3 regions of the Streptomyces sp. NPDC060232 genome follow, and region 1 is predicted to be linked to each of the others. Evidence: riboswitches for the same ligand, from Rfam matches in the RefSeq annotation. Region 1 holds a riboswitch; each other region holds the start of a gene.

Evidence for each region. Region 1 has a riboswitch for thiamine pyrophosphate ahead of thiC (phosphomethylpyrimidine synthase ThiC). Riboswitches for the same ligand answer to the same signal wherever they lie in the genome.
Region 2: it holds a riboswitch for thiamine pyrophosphate, as region 1 does, so the genes downstream of both, ACFWFZ_RS05745 (thiamine ABC transporter substrate binding subunit) here and thiC (phosphomethylpyrimidine synthase ThiC) in region 1, are expected to answer to the same signal.
Region 3: it holds a riboswitch for thiamine pyrophosphate, as region 1 does, so the genes downstream of both, thiO (glycine oxidase ThiO) here and thiC (phosphomethylpyrimidine synthase ThiC) in region 1, are expected to answer to the same signal.

The regions. Positions count from the first base shown of each region.
Region 1 covers NZ_JBHXAG010000012.1:165,808-170,127, forward strand. The annotation lists gene thiC (phosphomethylpyrimidine synthase ThiC) at 15-1,802, opposite strand; TPP riboswitch at 1,796-1,941, opposite strand; gene ACFWFZ_RS19430 (YibE/F family protein) at 2,014-3,390, shown strand; gene ACFWFZ_RS19435 (SsgA family sporulation/cell division regulator) at 3,528-3,977, opposite strand; gene ACFWFZ_RS19440 (IclR family transcriptional regulator) at 4,075-4,320, opposite strand, start outside.
Region 2 covers NZ_JBHXAG010000002.1:425,499-429,818, forward strand. The annotation lists gene ACFWFZ_RS05735 (phosphatidate cytidylyltransferase) at 1-885, shown strand, start outside; gene rlmN (23S rRNA (adenine(2503)-C(2))-methyltransferase RlmN) at 1,019-2,134, shown strand; TPP riboswitch at 2,193-2,302, shown strand; gene ACFWFZ_RS05745 (thiamine ABC transporter substrate binding subunit) at 2,388-3,485, shown strand; gene ACFWFZ_RS05750 (ABC transporter permease) at 3,599-4,320, shown strand, end outside.
Region 3 covers NZ_JBHXAG010000023.1:35,337-39,656, forward strand. The annotation lists gene thiE (thiamine phosphate synthase) at 1-391, opposite strand, end outside; gene ACFWFZ_RS27850 (Rv2175c family DNA-binding protein) at 469-834, opposite strand; gene ACFWFZ_RS27855 (NAD(P)/FAD-dependent oxidoreductase) at 907-2,127, opposite strand; TPP riboswitch at 2,209-2,320, shown strand; gene thiO (glycine oxidase ThiO) at 2,318-3,499, shown strand; gene thiS (sulfur carrier protein ThiS) at 3,496-3,696, shown strand; gene ACFWFZ_RS27870 (thiazole synthase) at 3,702-4,320, shown strand, end outside.

The DNA.
Region 1 (4,320 bases):
CCTGCCGAACCGCCTCAGTCGGCCAGCGGCAGATAGACGCGGTTACCCGAGGCCGCGAACTCGGCGGACTTCTCCGCCATGCCCGCCTGGATCTCGTCGGCCTTCAGGTCGCCGCCGTGCTCACGGCGGATGTCCTGAGAGATCTTCATCGAGCAGAACTTCGGACCGCACATGGAGCAGAAGTGCGCGGTCTTGGCCGGCTCGGCGGGAAGAGTCTCGTCGTGGAACTCACGGGCCGTGTCCGGGTCCAGGGCCAGGTTGAACTGGTCCTCCCAGCGGAACTCGAACCGCGCGTCGGACAGGGCGTCGTCCCACTCCTGCGCGCCCGGGTGCCCCTTGGCCAGGTCCGCCGCGTGCGCGGAGATCTTGTACGTGATGACGCCGGTCTTGACGTCGTCGCGGTTGGGCAGGCCCAGGTGCTCCTTGGGCGTGACGTAGCAGAGCATGGCCGTGCCCCACCAGGCGATCATCGCGGCGCCGATGCCCGAGGTGATGTGGTCGTACGCGGGCGCGACGTCCGTGGTCAGCGGGCCGAGCGTGTAGAACGGCGCCTCCTCGCAGATCTCCTGCTGGAGGTCGATGTTCTCCTTGATCTTGTGCATCGGGACGTGGCCCGGGCCCTCGATCATCGTCTGGACGTTGTGGCGCTTGGCGATGGTGTTGAGCTCGCCCAGCGTCTTCAGTTCGGCGAACTGGGCCGCGTCGTTGGCGTCCGCGATGGAACCGGGGCGCAGGCCGTCGCCGAGCGAGTAGGTGACGTCGTACGTCGCCAGGATCTCGCAGAGCTCCTCGAAGTTCGTGTAGAGGAAGTTCTCCTTGTGGTGCGCGAGGCACCACGCAGCCATGATCGAGCCGCCGCGCGAGACGATGCCGGTCTTGCGGCGGGCGGTCAGCGGCACGTACGGCAGCAGCACGCCGGCGTGGACCGTCATGTAGTCGACGCCCTGCTCGGCCTGCTCGATGACCGTGTCCTTGTAGATCTCCCAGGTGAGGTCCTCGGCGCGGCCGTCGACCTTCTCCAGCGCCTGGTAGAGCGGCACGGTGCCGATCGGCACGGGAGAGTTGCGCAGTACCCACTCGCGGGTGGTGTGGATGTTGCGGCCCGTCGAGAGGTCCATGACCGTGTCCGCGCCCCAGCGGGTCGCCCAGGTCATCTTCTCCACCTCCTCCTCGATGGAGGAGGTGACGGCGGAGTTGCCGATGTTGGCGTTGACCTTCACCAGGAACTTCTTGCCGATGATCATCGGCTCGATCTCGGGGTGGTTCACGTTCGCAGGGAGCACCGCGCGGCCTGCGGCGATCTCCTCACGGACGACCTCGGGGGAGACGTTCTCGCGGATCGCGACGTACTCCATCTCCGGGGTGATCTCGCCCCGGCGGGCGTACGCGAGCTGCGTGACGGCGGCGCCGTCACGGCCCCGGCGGGGCTGGCGGGGGCGGCCCGGGAAGACCGCGTCGAGGTTCTTGAGGCCACCGCGCGGCGAGGTGTGCTTGATGCCGTCGTCCTCCGGGCGGACCGGGCGGCCCGCGTACTCCTCGGTGTCGCCGCGGCCGATGATCCAGTTCTCGCGCAGCGGCGCGAGACCCCGTCGCACATCGGTCTCGATCTGCGGGTCGGTGTACGGACCGGACGTGTCGTACAGCGTCACGTCCTTGCCGTTGGTGAGGTGGACCTGGCGGACCGGTACCCGGATGTCGGGGCGGGAGCCCGCCACGTAGCCCTTGTGCCAGCCCGGCTTGCGCTCGGTCGAGCCGTCGGCCTCCTGGCTGACGGCAGGCGTGCGTGCGTCCTGAATGGTCATGAGACCTATCTCCCTACGCCGGCATTACCCGGTAACAGGTTCGGCGGTCGACGCAGCCTCCTCCCGCACGCATCTGTGATGCGCTTACGGTGATCAGCGTCCTCTCAGCCCGGTGCTCCGAGCTCCCGCGTTGTGCAAAGTAGCCCCCACGCTAGCGTCATCCATGGCGTGCTGAACAGTGGGCCCCCTCATCTCTTGCGATGATCTGCTGGTGACGTCATCGCCGCAGCCCCCCACCGAGCCCCCTGAGCCCAGTGCCCACGCCGGCCACGCGCACGACGGCCACGGGCATTCCTCCGGGCATTCCCACAGTCACGGCCACGGCCCCGCCGCCCCCGTCTCGAAGCATCTGCGCAAGGTCATCGCGGCCGTACTGATCCCCTTCGCCGTCGCCGTCCTCGTCGGCCTGGTGGTGCTCTGGCCGGGCGGAACGCCCGGCCACGAGCGGACCGGGGTGGGCTTCGACCGGCAGACCCAGCAGGCCAAGGTCGTCTCGCTGGAACACGTCGACTGCAAATCCGTGAACGCCGCGCAGGTGCCGGCGGCCGGCGGGGCCTCCGCCCCGTCGGGCGGCGAGGCCCGGGGCGCGCAGACCGGCGAGTGCAAGAAGGCCACCGTCGAGATCGGAAGCGGGCCGGACAAGGGCCGCACCTTCGTGGAGATCGTCCAGCCTGGCGCGCCACGGCAGTTGGCGGACGGCCAGGAGGTGGTGGTGGCGTACGCCCCGGACGCGCCGCGCGACCTCCAGTACTCGGTGATCGACGTGAACCGCAAGCTCCCGCTGGCGGTGCTGGCCGGCATCTTCGCGCTGTCGGTCGTGCTCGTCGGGCGGATGCGCGGGCTGTTCGCCCTGATCGCCCTGGTCGTCAGCTTCGGCGTGCTGACGCTCTTCATCCTCCCCGCCATCCTCCAGGGGTCGAACCCTCTGGTGGTCGCGGTGGTGGGCGCGAGCGCGATCATGCTGATCGGGCTCTACATGTGTCACGGCCTGACCGCCCGTACGTCGGTGGCGGTCCTCGGCACGCTCGTGTCGCTGCTGCTGATCGGCCTGTTGGGCTCGGTGTTCATCGACTGGGCGTTCCTCAGCGGCAACACCGACGACAACACCGGGCTGATCCACGGGCTCTACCCGGACATCGACATGAGCGGCCTGCTGCTCGCCGGCGTGATCATCGGTTCGCTGGGTGTGCTCGACGACGTGACGGTCACCCAGACCTCGGCGGTCTGGGAACTCCACCAGGCCGACCCGTCGATGGGGCCGCGGTCCCTGTACCGGGCCGCCATCAGGATCGGCCGCGACCACATCGCGTCGGTGGTCAACACCCTGGTGCTGGCCTACGCGGGCGCCGCGCTTCCTCTGCTCCTGCTGTTCTCGATCGCCAACAGCAGCATGGGATCGGTGGCGAACAGCGAGCTGGTCGCGGTGGAGATCGTGCGGACCCTCGTGGGCTCGATCGGGCTGGTGGCCTCGGTGCCCGTGACGACCGCGCTGGCCGCGCTGGTGGTTTCGGCCGACCGGCCGGCATCCCCGGCCGTCGCCCCGGCCGCGGGACCGGTCCGCGGCCGGGGCCGACGGCGCAAGCGCTGAACAGCGGTTCAGCCCTGAGCGGCGCGATTCAGGATGAGCTGCGGCTCAGGAGGAGGAGCTGCGATTCAGGAGGAGCTGCGGCTGCGGCTCAGTCCGCGGCGATGGAGTCTGAGTGGCGATCCGGTCCGAGCCGCCGTTCAGCCGGCGTTCTGCTCGTTCTGCTTCGACTCGGCCAGGATCCTGCCGAGCGCCTCGTCCAGGTGCTCCTCGAAGTCGCCCGTGTTCCGCTCCTGTCCGAGCGGAACGAGCCGGTCTGTGCGGTCGAGGAACGCGACGAGCGGTGCCGCGCTGGCACGGAACAGGGCCCGGTCGCCGCCGACCTGGAGCCGGATGTGGACGTCGGACAACTCCTCGGGGCTGGTGGGGGCGATGTGCACATCGCCGTCACCGCACGGCTTGTTGATGCCGTCGAGGAGGAGCTCCCGGCCGAACGCCCAGGTCACGGGCGCGTCTCCGGGAAGGTGGAAGGTCAGGCGGACTGCGTAGGGATCACGGGCGTCGTACCGGAGTTCCACCGGGATCCGGAACGAGAGCTCCTCGGAAACGAGGAAGCTCATCATGACCTCTGCCTGTACCGACTCGCGCATTGACTACCCCGCTGTAGTGGAAGTGGCCAGGAATGATCCCCCAGGGCCCTCTTGACAAGAGTGGTGGAAGCGCTAGCAGATCACAAGGAGTGAGTTTTCAGATACTGATAGAGAACGAGAGGGTGCTCAACAGCGCGCCTACTTCACTCCGTAGTCGATTGACTACATACAGCAATCGATCCTCCTGATGCAGGGGCAGGGAAATGGCCATAGTTGCGGCCGCATCCCCGGCAGTGATCGGGATGGCGGCACAGACCGTGCCGAGGGCATATTCCTGTCGCTCGATTACAGGCTGCATTCGCCCGAGGGCCCCGATCCGGTGCTCCAAGGACCGCAGATCGCG
Region 2 (4,320 bases), on a different contig from region 1:
GAGCCCATGCCCAGCCCCCCGCCCCCGCATGCCGAGCACCCGCAGGACTCCTCACCCCCGCCGCAGAAGAAGCGCGCGGGGCGGGACCTGCGCGCCGCGATAGGGGTAGGCGTCGGTCTCGGCGCGGTGATCTTCGCCTCGCTCCTGATCGTCAAGGCGGTCTTCGTCGGCGTCATCGTCGTCGCGGTCGTCGTCGGCCTGTGGGAGCTCACCTCGCGGCTCCAGGAGCAGAAGGGCATCAAGGCCCCTCTGGTCCCGCTCGCGGTCGGTGGCGCGGCCATGGTCATCGCCGGATACGTCCGCGGGGCCGAGGGCGCCTGGATCGCCATGGCGCTGACGGTGCTGACCGTCCTGGTGTGGCGGATGACCGAACCGCCCGAGGACTACCTCAAGGACGTCACCGCGGGTGCCTTCGCGGCGTTCTACGTGCCCTTCCTGGCCACCTTCGTCGCGATGCTGCTCACCGCCGACGACGGGCCGCAGCGCGTGATCACCTTCCTGCTGCTGACCGTGGTCAGCGACACCGGGGCCTACGCGGTGGGCTGGCGGTTCGGGAAGACCAAGCTCGCGCCGCGCATCAGCCCCGGCAAGACCCGCGAGGGGCTGTTCGGCGCCGTGGCCTTCGCCATGGGCGCCGGCGCGCTCTGCATGGAGTTCCTGATCGACGGCGGCGCCTGGTGGCAGGGCCTGCTGCTCGGCCTCGCGGTCGCGGTCAGCGCCACCCTGGGCGACCTGGGCGAATCGATGATCAAGAGGGACCTGGGCATCAAGGACATGGGCACACTGCTGCCGGGGCACGGCGGCATCATGGACCGGCTGGACTCGCTGCTGCCCACCGCCCCGGTGGTGTGGCTGCTGCTGGCCGCCTTCGTCGGCACCGGCTGACCGGGCCCCGGCCGGGTTATCCTGGAGGGCGCGCCGCGTGTACGCGGCGCGCCCTTTCCGTCCAGCGGCCGAGCCGCGGACCGGCCCTGCACGCGCGGGGTGACCCCCACCTCGTCGTACTGAGGAGTACCGCATGGCCCCCCGTCCCGCTCCGGGTGAGCTCACCTTCGTCGCTCCCCGCGGGGTCAAGAAGCCGCCCCGGCACCTCGCCGACATGACTCCGGCCGAGCGCCGCGAGGCGGTCGCCGCGATCGGCGAGAAGCCCTTCCGGGCCAAGCAGCTCTCCCAGCACTACTTCGCCCGCTACGCGCACGACCCGGCGCAGTGGTCGGACATCCCCGCGGGCTCGCGGACCAAGCTCCAGCAGGAGCTCCTCCCGGACCTGATGAACGTCGTCCGGCACATCAGCTGCGACGACGACACCACCCGCAAGACCCTGTGGAAGCTGCACGACGGCACGCTCGTGGAGTCCGTGCTGATGCGCTACCCCGACCGGGTCACCATGTGCATCTCCTCGCAGGCCGGCTGCGGTATGAACTGCCCGTTCTGCGCCACCGGCCAGGCGGGCCTGGACCGCAACCTCTCCACCGCCGAGATCGTGCACCAGATCGTCGACGGCATGCGCGCGCTGCGCGACGGCGAGGTCCCCGGCGGCCCCGCCCGGCTGTCGAACATCGTCTTCATGGGCATGGGCGAGCCGCTGGCCAACTACAACCGCGTCGTCGGCGCGATCCGTCGGCTCACCGACCCCGAGCCCGACGGCCTGGGCCTGTCCCAGCGCGGCATCACCGTCTCCACCGTCGGCCTGGTCCCGGCCATGCTGCGCTTCGCCGACGAGGGCTTCAAGTGCCGTCTCGCCGTCTCGCTGCACGCCCCGGACGACGAGCTGCGCGACACCCTGGTGCCGGTGAACACCCGCTGGAAGGTCCGCGAGGTCCTCGACGCCGCGTGGGAGTACGCCGAGAAGTCCGGCCGCCGGATCTCGATCGAGTACGCCCTCATCCGCGACATCAACGACCAGGCCTGGCGCGGCGACCTCCTGGGCCGGCTGCTCAAGGGCAAGCGCGTACACGTCAACCTGATCCCGCTGAACCCGACGCCCGGTTCCAAGTGGACCGCCTCGCGCCCCGAGGACGAGAAGGCCTTCGTCGAGGCCATCGCCCGCCACGGCGTGCCCGTGACCGTGCGTGACACCCGCGGCCAGGAGATCGACGGCGCGTGCGGCCAGCTGGCCGCCTCGGAGCGCTGACCTGCGCTTCCGGCCGGCCACATTCGGCCACGGGGTACCCTGTGGCCGAACCAATTGCATATTCCGACAGGGGAGCGCCACAGCGCTGAGAGTGCGGTATCCGTCATCCGCAGACCCTCTGAACCTCGCCCCGGTCATTCGGGGTAGGAAGTTCGGTCACCACTCTTGCTGTTGCGCCCTGCCCGGCGTCCGCTCCGACAGAGCGCCGGGCAGGGCCGCGTCTTCTCCTGGACATCCCAGGAGGAATTCACCGATGAGCACCACCAGGAAGATCGCGGGCGCGGCGCTCGCGGCCGCGCTGGGCGTCACCACGCTCAGCGCCTGCGGCGGCGACGCCAAGGACAAGCCCGCCGGCGCGGGCGACGCCCCGAAGTCCAAGACCGTCACACTGGTCTCCCACGACTCCTTCAACGTGACCGAGTCGGTCCTGAAGGAGTTCGAGCAGCAGAGCGGCTACACCGTCAAGGTCCTGAAGTCCGGGGACGCGGGCGCCGCCCTCAACCAGGAGATCCTCACCAAGGGCTCCCCGCGCGGCGACGTCTTCTTCGGCGTGGACAACACCCTGCTCTCGCGCGCCCTCGACAACGGCATCTTCACCCCCTACGAGGCCAAGGGCCTGGGCGAGGTGAAGCCCGAGTACGTGCTCGACAAGGAGCACCGGGTCACCCCGATCGACTCCGGCGACATCTGTGTCAACTACGACAAGGCCTACTTCGCCGACAAGAAGATCGCCCCGCCGCAGACGCTGGACGACCTGACCAAGCCGGAGTACAAGAACCTGCTGGTGGTCGAGAACGCCGCGACCTCCTCGCCCGGCCTCGGCTTCATGCTTGCCTCCGTCGGCAAGTACGGCGAGGAGGGATGGAAGGACTACTGGAGCAAGCTGAAGGCCAACGGCGTCGAGGTCGTCGACGGCTGGGAGCAGGCCTACAACGAGCGCTTCTCCGGCTCGGCGGGCGGCAAGAAGGCCAAGGGCGACCGCCCGCTGGTCGTCTCCTACGCCTCCAGCCCGCCGGTCGAGGTGCTGTACGGCGAGCCGCAGCCGGCCGAGGCCCCGACGGGCGTCGCCACCGGCACCTGCTTCCGCCAGATCGAGTTCGCGGGCCTGCTCAAGGGCGCGAAGAACGAGGAGGGCGGCAAGGCTCTCGTGGACTTCCTGATCAGCAAGAAGTTCCAGGAGGACATGCCGCTCCAGATGTTCGTGAACCCCGTGGTCAAGGACGCCGCGCTGCCGGAGCTGTTCACCAAGCACGGTGTGGTGGTCGAGAAGCCTACGAGCGTCACTCCGGAGACCATCGCCGAGAACCGTGAGCAGTGGGTCAAGGCATGGACCGCGCTCGTCGTGAAGTAAGCGGTACGAAGGAGCCGGGCGCGGCGTCGGCGGACGCCGCCCCGGTCCCCGGACCGGGGCGGGTACCCGGACAGGGCGAGAGCGGGCGGGCCACCGCCGTCCGCCTCGCCCTGATGGCCGTCCCCCTCGCCTTCTTCGGGCTGTTCTTCGCCTACCCCGTCGCCGCGATCGTCGGCCGCGGCCTCAAGGCCGACACCGGATGGCAGTTCGGCCGGCTCGGCGAGGTGCTGGCCCGGCCCGACATCGCCGACGTGCTGTGGTTCACCACCTGGCAGGCGCTCGCCTCCACCGTGCTCACCCTGCTGATCGCACTCCCCGGCGCGTACGTCTTCGCGCGTTTCGAGTTCCCCGGCAAGCAGCTGCTGCGGGCGGTGGTGACCGTTCCCTTCGTGCTCCCGACCGTGGTCGTCGGCACGGCCTTCCTGGCGCTGCTCGGACGCGGCGGACTGCTGGACGAACTGGCGGGCGTCCGCCTCGACACCACCGTCTGGGCGATCCTGCTCGCGCACGTCTTCTTCAACTACGCCGTCATCGTCCGCACGGTCGGCGGACTGTGGGCCCAGCTCGACCCGCGCCAGGAAGAGGCCGCGCGGGTGCTGGGCGCCGGCCGGTTCGCCGCCTGGCGCAGGGTGACGCTGCCCGCGTTGGCCCCGGCCGTGGCCGCGGCGTCCCTGATGGTGTTCCTCTTCACCTTCAGCTCCTTCGGCGTCGTCCTGATCCTGGGCGGACCCGCCTACTCCACCCTGGAGGTGGAGGTCTACCGGCAGACCGCGCAGCTCCTGGACCTGTCGACGGCCGCCGTCCTGACGATGGTGCAGTTCGCCGCGATCGGCGC
Region 3 (4,320 bases), on a different contig from region 1:
GCCCGGTGCAGAAGTAGTCGACGCCCGGTTCGGCGACGGCGGCGGCGACCTCGGCCTCCGCGTGGCAGGAGCGGCCGATGAGCACCTGGCCGCCGAGGATGGCGCGGGCGGCGGGGACCGGGATGTCGCCCTGTCCGAGGTGCAGGACGTCGGAGCCGATGGCGTGGGCGACGTCGGCGCGGTCGTTCACGGCGAGGAGCCTGCCGTGGCGGCGAGCGGCCTCGGCGAAGACCTGGAGGTGTTCGAGTTCCTCGCCAGCCTCCATGCCCTTGTCGCGGAGCTGGACGATGTCCACGCCCCCGGCGAGGACGGCGTCGAGGAACTCGGGGAGGTCACCCTGGCGCTTGCGGGCGTCCGTGCACAGGTAGAGCCGGGCGTCGGACAGCTGCATGGGTGTACCCCCGTGATGGAGGCGGTGTACGGGCGCGGGGCCCGTACACCGCGGTGGAGCGGCTACTGCGGATCAGGTCAGAGGGCGAGCGCCTGAGCGCGGCGCTTCACCTCCGTGCCGCGATTCTCGCTCAGCGCCTGGGCGGGGGTGCCGGGCAGGGTCGGGTCGGCGGTGAAGAGCCACTCCAGGATCTCCTCGTCGGAGAAGCCGTCGTCGCGCAGGACGGTCAGCAGGCCCACGAGGCCCTTGACCACCTTGTCTCCGTCGATGAAGGGGGCCGGAACCTGCAGGGCCCTGTTCTCGCCCCGGCGCACGGCGACGAGCTGGCCTTCCTTGACCATCTGGCGGACCCGCGTCACCTCGACGCCCAGCATCTCCGCGATGTCGGGGAGGTACAGCCAGTCGGGGACGAGGGAATCGATCTTTGCGTCAATCTCGGTCACAGACCAAGCCTGCCACCTCCCGCCGACAGCCGGTACCCGGGCCGACCGTCCGTGGCCCGCCCGGGCCGTCCGCTACGCGGTGGCCGATTTCAGCGGGGTGCCCGGGTCCGCGACCTTCGCCGGGTCGAGCGGGACGCCCGACTCGATCAGCTTGCGGCCCTGAGCCAGGTCCCGGGGGCGGCCGACCGCGAGGACCGCGACCAGGGCCCCGTCCCGCAGCCAGCACACCGACCAGGTCTCCTGGTCCGGGTCGCCGCGCCGCACCAGGGTGTCGGCCCCGCCGTGGTGGCCGGCGTACTGCACGAAGCGCCCGAACTGCTCGGACCAGAAGTACGGCACCGGGTCGTAGACCGCGGCGGGCTTCCCGGCCAGGATGTTCGCCGCGACCGCTCTCGGGCCCTGGAGGGCGTTGTCCCAGTGGTGCACGAGCAGCCGCGCCCCGTACCGCCCGGACGGGAAGGAGGCGCAGTCGCCGACCGCGTACACCCCCGGCAGGGAGGTCAGCAGGTGCGCGTCGGCGGTGACCGAACCGTCGGCGCCGCGTTCCACGCCGGACCCGGCCAGCCATCCCGTGGCGGGCCGGGCGCCGATCCCCACGACCACCGCGTCGGCGGGCAGGGTGCGCCCGTCGGCCAGGAGGACCCGCCCCTCCCCGACACCGGCCACCTTGGCGCCGGTGATCAGCTCGGCGCCGGCCTGCCCGTACCAGCGCGACATCGGCTCGGCGACCTCGGCGGGCAGGGCGCCCGCCAGCACCCGGTCGGCCGCCTCGACGACGGTCACGGCGCAGCCGGCCTCCCGGGCCGCGGTGGCGAACTCGGCGCCGATCCAGCCCGCGCCGACGACCACGACCCGGGAGGCGGCCGCCAGGACCGGGCGCAGCCGCGCCGCGTCGTCCAGCGTGCGCAGCAGGTGGACGCCGGGGACGCCCTCGGCGCCGGGCAGGGTCAGCGGCTGCGCGCCGGTCGCCAGCACGAGCACCTCGTACGGGACCGGTCCCGCCTCGGTGTCCAGCTCGTGGTCGGCGGCCCGCAGTCCGGTGACTTCCGTCCCGAGGCGGAGCTCGACGCCCAGGCCTTCGAAGTCCACGTCGAAGGCGGAGTCCTCGGCCTTGCCGAGCAGCACCGCCTTGGACAGCGGGGGCCGGTCGTAGGGCTGGTGGGGTTCTGCTCCCAGCAGGGTCACGGGGCCCTTGTAACCCTGCTCGCGCAGGGCGACCGCGGTCTGCACCCCGGCCATTCCGGCGCCGACGATCACGACGCCGCGCTGATTCTTTTCCGTCTGCTCGCTCACGCGGCCACCCTAATCATCTGACGCTCCGTCAGGAATAGGTGCCGCCTTACCCGCCGTGCACGGCCGGGATAGTCTGGCCACCGTACCTATCGCGGGAGTCCGGCGCACCGGGCTGAGAGGGAGGCTGGCCGGCCTCCGACCGTACGAACCTGATCCGGGTCATGCCGGCGAAGGGAGGGGCTGGACGCCCATGCACTCATCTCGAAAGGGATCCGGCCGGGGATCCGACGTCCTCGTCATCGGGGGCGGGATCATCGGCCTGGTCACCGCCTGGCGGGCCGCGGAGCGCGGACTGGGCACCGTACTCGCCGACCCGGCACCCGGCGGCGGCGCCGCCCAGGTCGCGGCCGGAATGCTCGCCCCCGTCACCGAACTGCACTACGGCGAGGAAGCCCTCCTCAGCCTCGGCCTGGCCTCCGCCGAACGCTATCCGCGGTTCGCCGCCGAGCTCGCGGCCGCCTCGGGCGGCATGGACATCGGCTACCGCGCCTGCGGCACCCTCGCCGTCGCCCTCGACGCCGACGACCGCCTCCACCTGCGCGAACTCCACGCCCTCCAGCGCCGCTGCGGTCTGGAGTCCGCATGGCTCACCGGCCGCGAATGCCGCCGCCTGGAGCCCATGCTGGCCCCCGGCGTGCGCGGCGGCCTGCGCGTCGACGGTGACCACCAGGTCGACCCGCGCCGGCTCGCAGCCGCCCTCCTCGCCGCCTGCGAAGGCGCCGGAGTGACCATCCACCGGGCGGGCGCCGAGCAGCTGCTCACCACCGCGGACCGGGCGACGGGCGCCCTCCTCGACGACGGTACGGAGCTGCGCGCCGACCAGGTCGTCCTGGCCGCGGGCTCGCTCAGCGGCAGGCTGGCGGGCGTACCCGCCGAGGTGCTGCCTCCCGTACGCCCGGTCAAGGGACAGGTGCTGCGGCTCGCGGTGCCCGCGGCGTACGCCCCCTTCCTCTCCCGCACCGTACGGGCGGTCGTGCGCGGCAGCCAGGTCTACCTCGTGCCCCGCGAGAACGGCGAACTCGTCATCGGCGCCACCAGCGAGGAACTCGGCTGGGACACCACCGTCACCGCGGGCGGGGTGTACGAACTCCTGCGGGACGCCCACGAACTGGTACCCGGCATCACCGAACTCCCGCTGACCGAGACCCGGGCGGGACTGCGCCCCGGATCACCCGACAACGCCCCGCTGCTGGGCCCGACCGGCCTGCCCGGCCTGCACCTGGCCACCGGTCACTACCGCAACGGGGTGCTGCTGACCCCGCTCACCGGCGAGGCGATGGCCGAGCTGCTGGTCACCGGCGAACTGCCCGAGATCGCGCGCCCCTTCGCCCCCGGCCGCTTCTGCGCCGCACGTCAGGAGTCGTACGCATGACCATCTCCGTCAACGGCGAGCCGCGCGAGGTCGCGGCCGGCACCACCCTCGACACCGTCGTCGCCACGCTGACCGCGGCCCCCTCCGGGGTGGCCGCCGCACTCAACGAGACCGTGGTCCCGCGGGGGCAGTGGCCGGCCACCCACGTGGGCGACGGCGACCGCGTGGAGATCCTCACCGCGGTCCAGGGAGGCTGACCGGCATGGCCGACGACCTCTTCACCCTGGGCGACCGGACCTTCTCCTCCCGCCTGATCATGGGCACGGGCGGCGCGCCGAGCCTGGACGTGCTCGAACGCGCCCTCGTCGCGTCCGGCACCGAACTCACCACCGTGGCCATGCGCCGCCTGGACCCCACCGTGCAGGGCTCGGTCCTCTCCGTCCTCACCAAGCTCGGCATCGCCGTCCTGCCGAACACGGCCGGCTGCTTCACCGCGGGCGAGGCCGTCCTGACGGCCCGGCTCGCACGGGAGGCCCTCGGCACCGACTGGATCAAGCTGGAGGTGGTCGCGGACGAACGGACCCTCCTGCCCGACGGCGTCGAACTGCTGGACGCCGCCGAGATCCTGGTGGACGAGGGCTTCACCGTCCTGCCGTACACCAACGACGACCCGGTGCTCGCGCGCAAGCTGGAGGACGTGGGCTGCGCGGCGATCATGCCGCTCGGCTCCCCCATCGGGTCGGGCATGGGCATCCGTAACCCGCACAACTTCGAGCTGATCACGGAGCGGGCCCAGGTCCCGGTGATCCTGGACGCCGGCGCGGGCACCGCCTCCGACGCCGCCCTGGCGATGGAACTGGGCTGCGCGGCGGTGATGCTGG